DNA from 3 places in the Priestia sp. 40 genome. Region 2 is predicted to be linked to each of the others. Evidence: a T-box and tRNA genes for the amino acid it is inferred to sense, from the RefSeq annotation. Region 2 holds a T-box; the other regions hold tRNA genes.
The links. The T-box of region 2 lies ahead of alaS (alanine--tRNA ligase). A T-box ahead of a tRNA ligase gene usually reads a tRNA of that ligase, here a tRNA-Ala.
Positions count from the first base shown of each region.

Region 1: it has a tRNA-Ala gene. The T-box ahead of alaS (alanine--tRNA ligase) is inferred to sense a tRNA for this amino acid. The anticodon was not compared.
Region 3: it has a tRNA-Ala gene. The T-box ahead of alaS (alanine--tRNA ligase) is inferred to sense a tRNA for this amino acid. The anticodon was not compared.

Region 1 covers NZ_JBMPZA010000015.1:339,171-342,423, reverse strand. The annotation lists rRNA gene ACO1DI_RS16635 (23S ribosomal RNA) at 1-431, shown strand, start outside; rRNA gene rrf (5S ribosomal RNA) at 495-610, shown strand; tRNA gene ACO1DI_RS16625 (tRNA-Val) at 722-797, shown strand; tRNA gene ACO1DI_RS16620 (tRNA-Thr) at 802-877, shown strand; tRNA gene ACO1DI_RS16615 (tRNA-Tyr) at 886-969, shown strand; tRNA gene ACO1DI_RS16610 (tRNA-Gln) at 977-1,051, shown strand; tRNA gene ACO1DI_RS16605 (tRNA-Lys) at 1,056-1,128, shown strand; tRNA gene ACO1DI_RS16600 (tRNA-Gly) at 1,138-1,212, shown strand; tRNA gene ACO1DI_RS16595 (tRNA-Arg) at 1,219-1,295, shown strand; tRNA gene ACO1DI_RS16590 (tRNA-Pro) at 1,300-1,376, shown strand; tRNA gene ACO1DI_RS16585 (tRNA-Ala) at 1,382-1,457, shown strand; tRNA gene ACO1DI_RS16580 (tRNA-Met) at 1,492-1,568, shown strand; tRNA gene ACO1DI_RS16575 (tRNA-Ser) at 1,596-1,688, shown strand; tRNA gene ACO1DI_RS16570 (tRNA-Met) at 1,703-1,779, shown strand; tRNA gene ACO1DI_RS16565 (tRNA-Asp) at 1,784-1,859, shown strand; tRNA gene ACO1DI_RS16560 (tRNA-Phe) at 1,870-1,945, shown strand; tRNA gene ACO1DI_RS16555 (tRNA-His) at 1,956-2,031, shown strand; tRNA gene ACO1DI_RS16550 (tRNA-Gly) at 2,043-2,116, shown strand; tRNA gene ACO1DI_RS16545 (tRNA-Ile) at 2,123-2,199, shown strand; tRNA gene ACO1DI_RS16540 (tRNA-Asn) at 2,203-2,277, shown strand; tRNA gene ACO1DI_RS16535 (tRNA-Glu) at 2,282-2,353, shown strand; gene ACO1DI_RS16530 (M48 family metallopeptidase) at 2,563-3,253, shown strand, end outside.
Region 2 covers NZ_JBMPZA010000005.1:1,269,740-1,272,992, reverse strand. The annotation lists gene ACO1DI_RS07710 (AI-2E family transporter) at 1-894, shown strand, start outside; T-box leader at 946-1,157, shown strand; gene alaS (alanine--tRNA ligase) at 1,283-3,253, shown strand, end outside.
Region 3 covers NZ_JBMPZA010000023.1:73,731-76,983, reverse strand. The annotation lists rRNA gene ACO1DI_RS23765 (23S ribosomal RNA) at 1-425, shown strand, start outside; rRNA gene rrf (5S ribosomal RNA) at 534-649, shown strand; tRNA gene ACO1DI_RS23755 (tRNA-Asn) at 659-733, shown strand; tRNA gene ACO1DI_RS23750 (tRNA-Glu) at 737-811, shown strand; tRNA gene ACO1DI_RS23745 (tRNA-Val) at 835-910, shown strand; tRNA gene ACO1DI_RS23740 (tRNA-Thr) at 915-990, shown strand; tRNA gene ACO1DI_RS23735 (tRNA-Tyr) at 999-1,082, shown strand; tRNA gene ACO1DI_RS23730 (tRNA-Gln) at 1,090-1,164, shown strand; tRNA gene ACO1DI_RS23725 (tRNA-Lys) at 1,169-1,241, shown strand; tRNA gene ACO1DI_RS23720 (tRNA-Gly) at 1,251-1,325, shown strand; tRNA gene ACO1DI_RS23715 (tRNA-Ala) at 1,348-1,423, shown strand; gene rocF (arginase) at 1,587-2,486, shown strand; gene ACO1DI_RS23705 (aspartyl-phosphate phosphatase Spo0E family protein) at 2,570-2,740, opposite strand; gene sigW (RNA polymerase sigma factor SigW) at 2,896-3,253, shown strand, end outside.

The sequences.
Region 1 (3,253 bases), on a different contig from region 2:
AGAGTCCACATCGACGGGGAGGTTTGGCACCTCGATGTCGGCTCATCGCATCCTGGGGCTGTAGTCGGTCCCAAGGGTTGGGCTGTTCGCCCATTAAAGCGGTACGCGAGCTGGGTTCAGAACGTCGTGAGACAGTTCGGTCCCTATCCGTCGTGGGCGTAGGAAATTTGAGAGGAGCTGTCCTTAGTACGAGAGGACCGGGATGGACACACCGCTGGTGTACCAGTTGTCTTGCCAAAGGCATCGCTGGGTAGCTATGTGTGGACGGGATAAGTGCTGAAAGCATCTAAGCATGAAGCCCCCCTCAAGATGAGATTTCCCATAGCGCAAGCTAGTAAGATCCCTGAAAGATGATCAGGTTGATAGGTCAGAGGTGGAAGCGTGGCGACATGTGTAGCTGACTGATACTAATCGATCGAGGACTTAACCAAACTTTTAAAAGCGTAAGCTTTACTCAGCGAACTGTTATCTAGTTTTGAGAGAATAATCTCTTGTCTGGTGGCGATAGCGAAGAGGTCACACCCGTTCCCATACCGAACACGGAAGTTAAGCTCTTTAGCGCCAATGGTAGTTGGGACTTTGTCCCTGTGAGAGTAGGACGTTGCCAGGCAATGAATAAGACCCCTTTTTATGCTCTTGTAAAAGAGTCTAGGGGTTTTTTATTTGGCTCATTTGTAAAAAACTTATATACAATACACACTGAATGTTGTGTATGATATTTGGAGGATTAGCTCAGCTGGGAGAGCACCTGCCTTACAAGCAGGGGGTCGGCGGTTCGATCCCGTCATCCTCCACCACCGTGCCGGTGTAGCTCAACTGGTAGAGCAACTGACTTGTAATCAGTAGGTTGGGGGTTCAAGTCCTCTTGCCGGCACCATTTATATCGGAGGGGTAGCGAAGTGGCTAAACGCGGCGGACTGTAAATCCGCTCCTTCGGGTTCGGCAGTTCGAATCTGCCCCCCTCCACCATCTTTATTGGGCTATCGCCAAGCGGTAAGGCAACGGATTTTGATTCCGTCATGCGTTGGTTCGAATCCAGCTAGCCCAGCCATAGAGAGCCATTAGCTCAGTTGGTAGAGCATCTGACTTTTAATCAGAGGGTCGAAGGTTCGAGTCCTTCATGGCTCATTTTAATAAGCGGAAGTAGTTCAGTGGTAGAACACCACCTTGCCAAGGTGGGGGTCGCGAGTTCGAACCTCGTCTTCCGCTCCATATAAAGCGCCCGTAGCTCAATTGGATAGAGCGTTTGACTACGGATCAAAAGGTTAGGGGTTCGACTCCTCTCGGGCGCGCCATAAACGGGAAGTAGCTCAGCTTGGTAGAGCACTTGGTTTGGGACCAAGGGGTCGCAGGTTCGAATCCTGTCTTCCCGACCATTTATGGGGCCTTAGCTCAGCTGGGAGAGCGCCTGCCTTGCACGCAGGAGGTCAGCGGTTCGATCCCGCTAGGCTCCACCAATTAAATTAAATAAATAATTGTAACGAATAATATGGCGGTGTAGCTCAGCTGGCTAGAGCGTACGGTTCATACCCGTGAGGTCGTGGGTTCGACTCCCTCCGCCGCTACCATATAAGTTACATTTGTTATAAATATACGGAGGAATACCCAAGTCCGGCTGAAGGGATCGGTCTTGAAAACCGACAGGGGTGTTAAAGCCCGCGGGGGTTCGAATCCCTCTTCCTCCGCCATCTATTTATATCATCGCGGGGTGGAGCAGTTCGGTAGCTCGTCGGGCTCATAACCCGAAGGTCGCAGGTTCAAATCCTGTCCCCGCAACCAAAGTGGTCCCGTGGTGTAGCGGTTAACATGCCTGCCTGTCACGCAGGAGATCGCGGGTTCGATTCCCGTCGGGACCGCCATTTACATAAAGGCTCGGTAGCTCAGTTGGTAGAGCAAAGGACTGAAAATCCTTGTGTCGGCGGTTCGATTCCGTCCCGAGCCACCATTTTAAGATGGCGATTGTGGCGAAGTGGTTAACGCACCGGATTGTGGTTCCGGCATTCGTGGGTTCGATTCCCATCAGTCGCCCCATCTTAAGTAACGCGGGTGTAGTTTAGTGGTAAAACCTCAGCCTTCCAAGCTGATGTCGTGAGTTCGATTCTCATCACCCGCTCCAAATAATGGGCCTATAGCTCAGCTGGTTAGAGCGCACGCCTGATAAGCGTGAGGTCGGTGGTTCGAGTCCACTTAGGCCCACCATATTCCACAGTAGCTCAGTGGTAGAGCTATCGGCTGTTAACCGATCGGTCGTAGGTTCGAGTCCTACCTGTGGAGCCATACTGGCCCGTTGGTCAAGCGGTTAAGACACCGCCCTTTCACGGCGGTAACACGGGTTCGAATCCCGTACGGGTCATCTTAAAAGCAGTTTGCATATGCAAACTGCTTTTTTTGTTTGTAAACAGAGTTTATTCTTTTGTCTAAACTCTATTTTTCGTTTTTCTATGATTGCCTCTCTCCGAATTGCATTTCTTATAGCACATCTATAAAAGCTTGTTCTAAATTTCGAAAAAAAACCTACAATAGTAATAACGGCATACTGTTTGTACAAAAGGAGGGGAATGCGTGAAAAAAATTGTTTGGTGGTCCATCGGAGTTTTTCTTGTGTATGGAGCGTGTATTTGGGTGTATTTATTCTATATAAGCGATACCTCTATTCCACAATCATTAAAGGGCACCAGCGTAGACCCGGCTACGTTTATGAATGCACGAGAACTTATGTTGACCGAAAAATATTCAAAAATTAGAGATGCACTCTTTTTTATCCGAATTCCATATGAGTGGCTAGGGTTTATTTTAATTTTAGTGTTAGGTGTATCTAAGAAAGTTAATAAGTGGTCTAAAGACATCAGCCGTTTCAGTCTTCTCCAAACTGCTATTTATGTATTTTGGTTATCCGTTCTGCTGCTGATCTATTCTTTTCCTATGGACTGGATTAGCTTTAAGCTTTCAAAGGCTTACCATATTACGACGCAACCTTTCCAAGGATGGATGAAGGATCTCTTTACAGATTTTTGGGTAAACTATGCCACCATGTTTTTAGTGATTGCTGTGTTATATGCATTCATTCGTAAGTTTTCAAAAAGATGGTGGCTGTATGCATGGCTAGTATCTATTCCATTTACGCTATTTTTGACGTTTATTCAACCAGTGGTTATCGATCCGTTATATAACGATTTTTATCCATTAAAGAATAAAGAGCTAGAGACGAAAATTTTACATTTAGCAGACGAAGCTCATATACCTGCTAAGCATG
Region 2 (3,253 bases):
CATCCGCTTATTGAAAAAACCCATGACAAAGGCGTGCCTCGTCCTCTAGCTATTTTACTGATCTACATCATCTTTTTTGGAGGAATCGGATTTGGAGCCTATAAGTCGTACCCTATTTTTGTGGAACAAGTAAAAGATTTAAACGAGCAGCTGCCTCATTTTACGAATACATATAGACATTGGGTAGAATCGATTCATGATCGTACAACTTCACTTCCAAACGGTGTACATGAAAAAATTGAAGGCAGCATTGATGATGTAGAGGCTACGCTCAACGTGTGGCTTACAAAAGTGGCGGAAGGATTAAAATCATTGATTACCTCTTTTTTGATTTTAATCATTATTCCATTTATTGTTTTTTATATGCTAAAGGATTTTTCCTCTATTAAGAAAGCAACAGCTTATGTTACACCTAAAAAGTGGCACAAACCAGGCGAACGTTTTTTATCGGATGTGAATGAATCGCTCGGCAATTACATTAGAGGGCAATTTTTTGTTTGTCTCATTATTGGTGTGATTGCCACAGCAGCACTGTGGTTCTTTCATGTACCTTATGCACTTCTTTTAGGCTTTATTATTGGCGTAACGAATATCATCCCGTATTTTGGCCCGATTATTGGCGCGGTTCCAGCAGCTATTATTGCAGCCACAATCTCGATAAAACTGGTTATCACCATTGTGATTATTATCTTTGTGCTGCAGTTTCTAGAGGGAAATGTTCTGTCTCCGCTTATCGTAGGAAAGAGTCTTCATATTCATCCTTTGTTTATCATGCTTGCGCTCCTTTTAGGAGGAGAGTTTGGAGGAGTATTGGGTCTCATTTTGGCTGTGCCAATTTTAGCAGTCATTAAAATATCTATTTTGCATATCCGCTCTTATACGCTCAAACATTGACAAAGAGCGGTTAATTTGTCATAATATCGCCATAAGAAAACGCTACATATTTTGAACACAATGATGGATCGAGTACGTTGCACACTGGTTTTTAGAGAAGGGCTTCCTTGGCTGAAAGAAGCGCTAAACAAAGAGCAGCGGAACGCTAGTCCAGAGTGCAGGCTAAAACCTGCCGTGTCAGCAACGTTAACGCTATGAAGGTGATAAATGCTTTTGGCATTTATAATCAGGGTGGTACCGCGAGTTCAACTCTCGTCCCTGCTACAGGGATGAGAGTTTTTTTGTGTGCAAATAACTAGCAATTACTTTTGGACACAGGGAAAATAGATGCTTTTATGTCATCATTTTTTTGTCTATAAATAAGAAGAGTATTAAAGGAGGACCAATCATGAAAAAACTGACGTCAGCACAAGTTCGTCAAATGTATTTAGATTTCTTTAAAGAAAAAGGCCATGATGTAGAACCAAGCGCATCTTTAGTTCCGCATGAAGATCCATCTTTATTATGGATTAACAGTGGAGTAGCTACATTAAAAAAATATTTTGATGGTCGTGTTATTCCTCAAAATCCGCGTATTTGTAACGCACAAAAATCTATTCGTACAAACGATATCGAAAACGTAGGTAAAACGGCTCGCCATCATACGTTTTTTGAAATGCTTGGTAATTTCTCTATCGGTGATTATTTCAAAGAAGAAGCAATCCAATGGGCATGGGAATTCTTAACGAGCGATAAATGGATTGGATTCGACGCAGATAAACTATCTGTAACAGTTCACCCTGAAGATGAAGAAGCATTTAAGATTTGGAATGAAAAAATGGGCGTGCCTAAAGAACGCATCATTCGTTTGGAAGGTAATTTCTGGGATATCGGAGAAGGTCCGAGTGGTCCAAATACAGAGATCTTTTATGATCGCGGAGAAGCATATGGAAATGATCTAACTGATCCGGAATTATATCCAGGTGGAGAAAATGAGCGTTATTTAGAAATTTGGAACCTTGTATTTTCTCAGTTTAATCATAATCCTGATAATACGTACACGCCGCTTCCAAAGAAAAACATTGATACGGGAATGGGCTTAGAGCGTATGGTTTCTGTTATTCAAGATGTGCAAACAAACTTTGATACAGATTTGTTTATGCCAATTATTGAAGCAACTGAAAACATTTCAGGCGCTAAATATCGTACAAATGATGAGCAAGATACGGCATTTAAAGTCATTGCTGACCATATTCGTACGGTAACATTTGCTGTAGGTGATGGTGCGCTTCCTTCAAATGAAGGCCGTGGGTATGTGTTGCGCCGTTTGTTACGCCGAGCAGTTCGCTATGCTAAAAAGTTAAACATTAATCGTCCGTTCATGTACGAGCTAGTGCCGGTAGTAGGTGAAATCATGGTTGATTTCTATCCGGAAGTAAAGGAAAAAACGGATTTTATCCAGCGTGTAGTAAAAAATGAAGAAGAGCGTTTTCACGAAACGTTAAATGACGGACTAGCTATTTTGGCAACTGTTATTAAAAAGGAAAAAGCGCAAAACAGTGATACGGTACAAGGCGAAGATGTATTCCGTTTATATGACACGTATGGATTCCCTGTTGAATTAACGGAAGAATATGCAGAAGATGAGAACATGAAAATTGATCATGCAGGTTTTGAACGTGAAATGGAAGCACAGCGTGAGCGTGCGCGTGCTGCTCGTCAAGATTCTAGTTCTATGCAAGTTCAAGGCGGCGTACTTGGTGAAGTAACCGTTGCAAGTGAGTTTGTTGGCTATGATAAAAATGAAGTAAAAACAGTTGTTGAAGCAATTATTGTAGACGGTGAGCTTGTTGATCGCGCTGAGGCTGGAACAGAAGCGCAAGTCATCTTAAGCCACACGCCATTCTACGCAGAAAGCGGCGGTCAAATTGCGGACCAAGGCACGATCCAAAGTGCTTCAGGAACAGCTGAAGTAAAAGACGTTCAAAAAGCGCCAAACGGCCAAAATGTCCAAACGGTATCTGTAACAAACGGTGAGCTTGTAAAAGGTGAAACATATACGGCAACGCTTGATGAAGAAAACCGCAGTGCGATTGTGAAAAACCATACGGCAACGCATTTATTGCATCAAGCATTAAAAGATACGTTAGGAACGCATGTTAATCAAGCGGGTTCTTTAGTAACAGCGGATCGCTTGCGCTTTGACTTCTCTCATTTTGGTCAAGTGACACAGGAAGAGCTTGAGAAAATTGAACAAATCGTTAATGAAAAGATTTGGGACAGCATCTCTGTACAAATTGAAAACAAAGCAATTGACGAAGCAAAAGCGATGGGTGCAATGGCACTATTTGGTGAGAAATACGGAGATATCGTGCGCGTA
Region 3 (3,253 bases), on a different contig from region 2:
CACATCGACGGGGAGGTTTGGCACCTCGATGTCGGCTCATCGCATCCTGGGGCTGTAGTCGGTCCCAAGGGTTGGGCTGTTCGCCCATTAAAGCGGTACGCGAGCTGGGTTCAGAACGTCGTGAGACAGTTCGGTCCCTATCCGTCGTGGGCGTAGGAAATTTGAGAGGAGCTGTCCTTAGTACGAGAGGACCGGGATGGACACACCGCTGGTGTACCAGTTGTCTTGCCAAAGGCATCGCTGGGTAGCTATGTGTGGACGGGATAAGTGCTGAAAGCATCTAAGCATGAAGCCCCCCTCAAGATGAGATTTCCCATAGCGCAAGCTAGTAAGATCCCTGAAAGATGATCAGGTTGATAGGTCAGAGGTGGAAGCGTGGCGACATGTGTAGCTGACTGATACTAATCGATCGAGGACTTAACCAAAACTTTAAAAGCGTAAGCTTTGCTCAGCAAACTGTTACCTAGTTTTGAGAGAACAAAACTTTTAAAAAAGTCTTGCTTTCTTTATCAAATCATGTATAATATAATATGTCTGGTGGCGATAGCGAAGAGGTCACACCCGTTCCCATACCGAACACGGAAGTTAAGCTCTTTAGCGCCAATGGTAGTTGGGACTTTGTCCCTGTGAGAGTAGGACGTTGCCAGGCTATTATTATTCCACAGTAGCTCAGTGGTAGAGCTATCGGCTGTTAACCGATCGGTCGTAGGTTCGAGTCCTACCTGTGGAGCCAACTGGCCCGTTGGTCAAGCGGTTAAGACACCGCCCTTTCACGGCGGTAACACGGGTTCGAATCCCGTACGGGTCACCATTTATTTTTATCTACATAATAGTGGAGGATTAGCTCAGCTGGGAGAGCACCTGCCTTACAAGCAGGGGGTCGGCGGTTCGATCCCGTCATCCTCCACCACCGTGCCGGTGTAGCTCAACTGGTAGAGCAACTGACTTGTAATCAGTAGGTTGGGGGTTCAAGTCCTCTTGCCGGCACCATTTATATCGGAGGGGTAGCGAAGTGGCTAAACGCGGCGGACTGTAAATCCGCTCCTTCGGGTTCGGCAGTTCGAATCTGCCCCCCTCCACCATCTTTATTGGGCTATCGCCAAGCGGTAAGGCAACGGATTTTGATTCCGTCATGCGTTGGTTCGAATCCAGCTAGCCCAGCCATAGAGAGCCATTAGCTCAGTTGGTAGAGCATCTGACTTTTAATCAGAGGGTCGAAGGTTCGAGTCCTTCATGGCTCATTTTAATAAGCGGAAGTAGTTCAGTGGTAGAACACCACCTTGCCAAGGTGGGGGTCGCGAGTTCGAACCTCGTCTTCCGCTCCATTTCTATATAAAAAAAGATATTGGGGCCTTAGCTCAGCTGGGAGAGCGCCTGCCTTGCACGCAGGAGGTCAGCGGTTCGATCCCGCTAGGCTCCACCATACATATGAACGTACAACCTTTAAGCAAATTGCTTAAAGGTTTTTTTGTGCAGTTTCTACAAATTAGAATTGTATATATATTCAAAAAAGTGTCGAGTTGAGCCATCGCTCATTTAGCCGTTACAATAAGAGAGTAGCAACATTTGTGATGGGGGGACATATTATGAATAAGCTTTCAATTATTGGAGTACCAATGGATTTAGGTCAAACTCGCCGTGGGGTCGATATGGGGCCAAGTGCGATACGATATGCAGGTGTCATTGAACGCATCGAGAATATTGGCTATAGTGTAGAAGATAAAGGGAATATTGAAATTGCCTTAGCTGAACGAGTACATAGTGATGAAAATACAAACTTAAAGAATTTAAAAGCTGTAGCAGATGCTAGCGAGAGGCTTGCTCAGACCGTAAGTGATGTTATTACAAATAAAAGGTTTCCTTTAGTGCTAGGGGGAGATCACAGTATCGCTATCGGAACACTAGCAGGAGTAAGTCGTCATTATAAAAACTTGGGCGTGATTTGGTATGATGCACACGGAGATTTGAATACAGCAGATACGTCTCCTTCAGGAAATATTCACGGTATGCCATTGGCGGCAAGTATAGGTGTAGGAGACGAAGCATTGACTCGAATTGGTGGTTATACACCTAAAGTTAAGCCTGAAAATATTGTGATTATCGGAGCACGTTCTTTAGATGAAGGAGAAAAAGAGCTAATAAAGGAAAAAGGCATTAAAGTGTATACGATGCATGAGATAGATCGAATGGGCATGACAAAAATAATGGAAGAAACAATTTTATATTTGCAGGATAAAACAGATGGCGTTCATCTATCACTCGATTTAGACGGACTGGATCCACATGATGCACCTGGAGTAGGAACACCAGTTATCGGTGGAATAAGCTATAGAGAAAGTCATTTAGCTATGGAGATGTTGGCAGAATCTCAGCTAATCACTTCTGCTGAGTTTGTGGAAGTGAATCCTATTTTAGATGAACGGAATAAAACAGCTACCGTAGCTGTTGCATTAATGGGCTCACTTTTAGGAGAAAAATTAGTATAAAACATTAATACCTACCAAAAGGTACATGAAATATATATGAAGATAAAAAAAAAGAAGCTCTTAGTTCAGATTCGAGAGCTTCTTTATATAGAGAAAAACTTTTCATATTCATTTAATAAACCATCTAGCTCTGAACTTACTCTCACCACTGTTAGTGATGATAAAGGGTTTTCTGCTGCAAGAGTGACCATGTTATTTCTACATTCTTCAATTTGATTCAAAAGGTTCTCTTTTGTATGAGTCAAGCTTTCCACTCCTCTTCTTTTCATCTATACTAATTACATAACCTACGTACGATCTTTTTAAACGTATTTGACAAATTTTTGTTAAAATAATTAAGCATAAGTGAAACTTTATGATAAAGTACACGTATATATACTATCCCGCAATGGGCGGAGGTAACCGTTACATGGATTTATTATTAAAAAGGAAAATAAAAAAAGTAAAAAAAGGTGACCAGGATGCGTTTGCTGACATAGTAGAATATCACAAGGATAAACTTTTTCATCTATGTTATCGAATGTTAGGAAACCGGGAAGAGGCGCAAGACGCTGCACAAGAAGCGTTTATTCGAGCCTATGTAAATATTCATAGCTATGACACAAGTAAAAAGTTTTCCACCTGGTTATATCGAATTGCTACAAATCTTTGTATTGATCGAATTCGTAAAAAAAAGCCAGACTATTATTTAGATGCAGAAGTAGCCGGGACCGACGGGTTAAATATGTACTCTCAAATAGCTGCCGATCAGGCCTTACCAGAGGAAG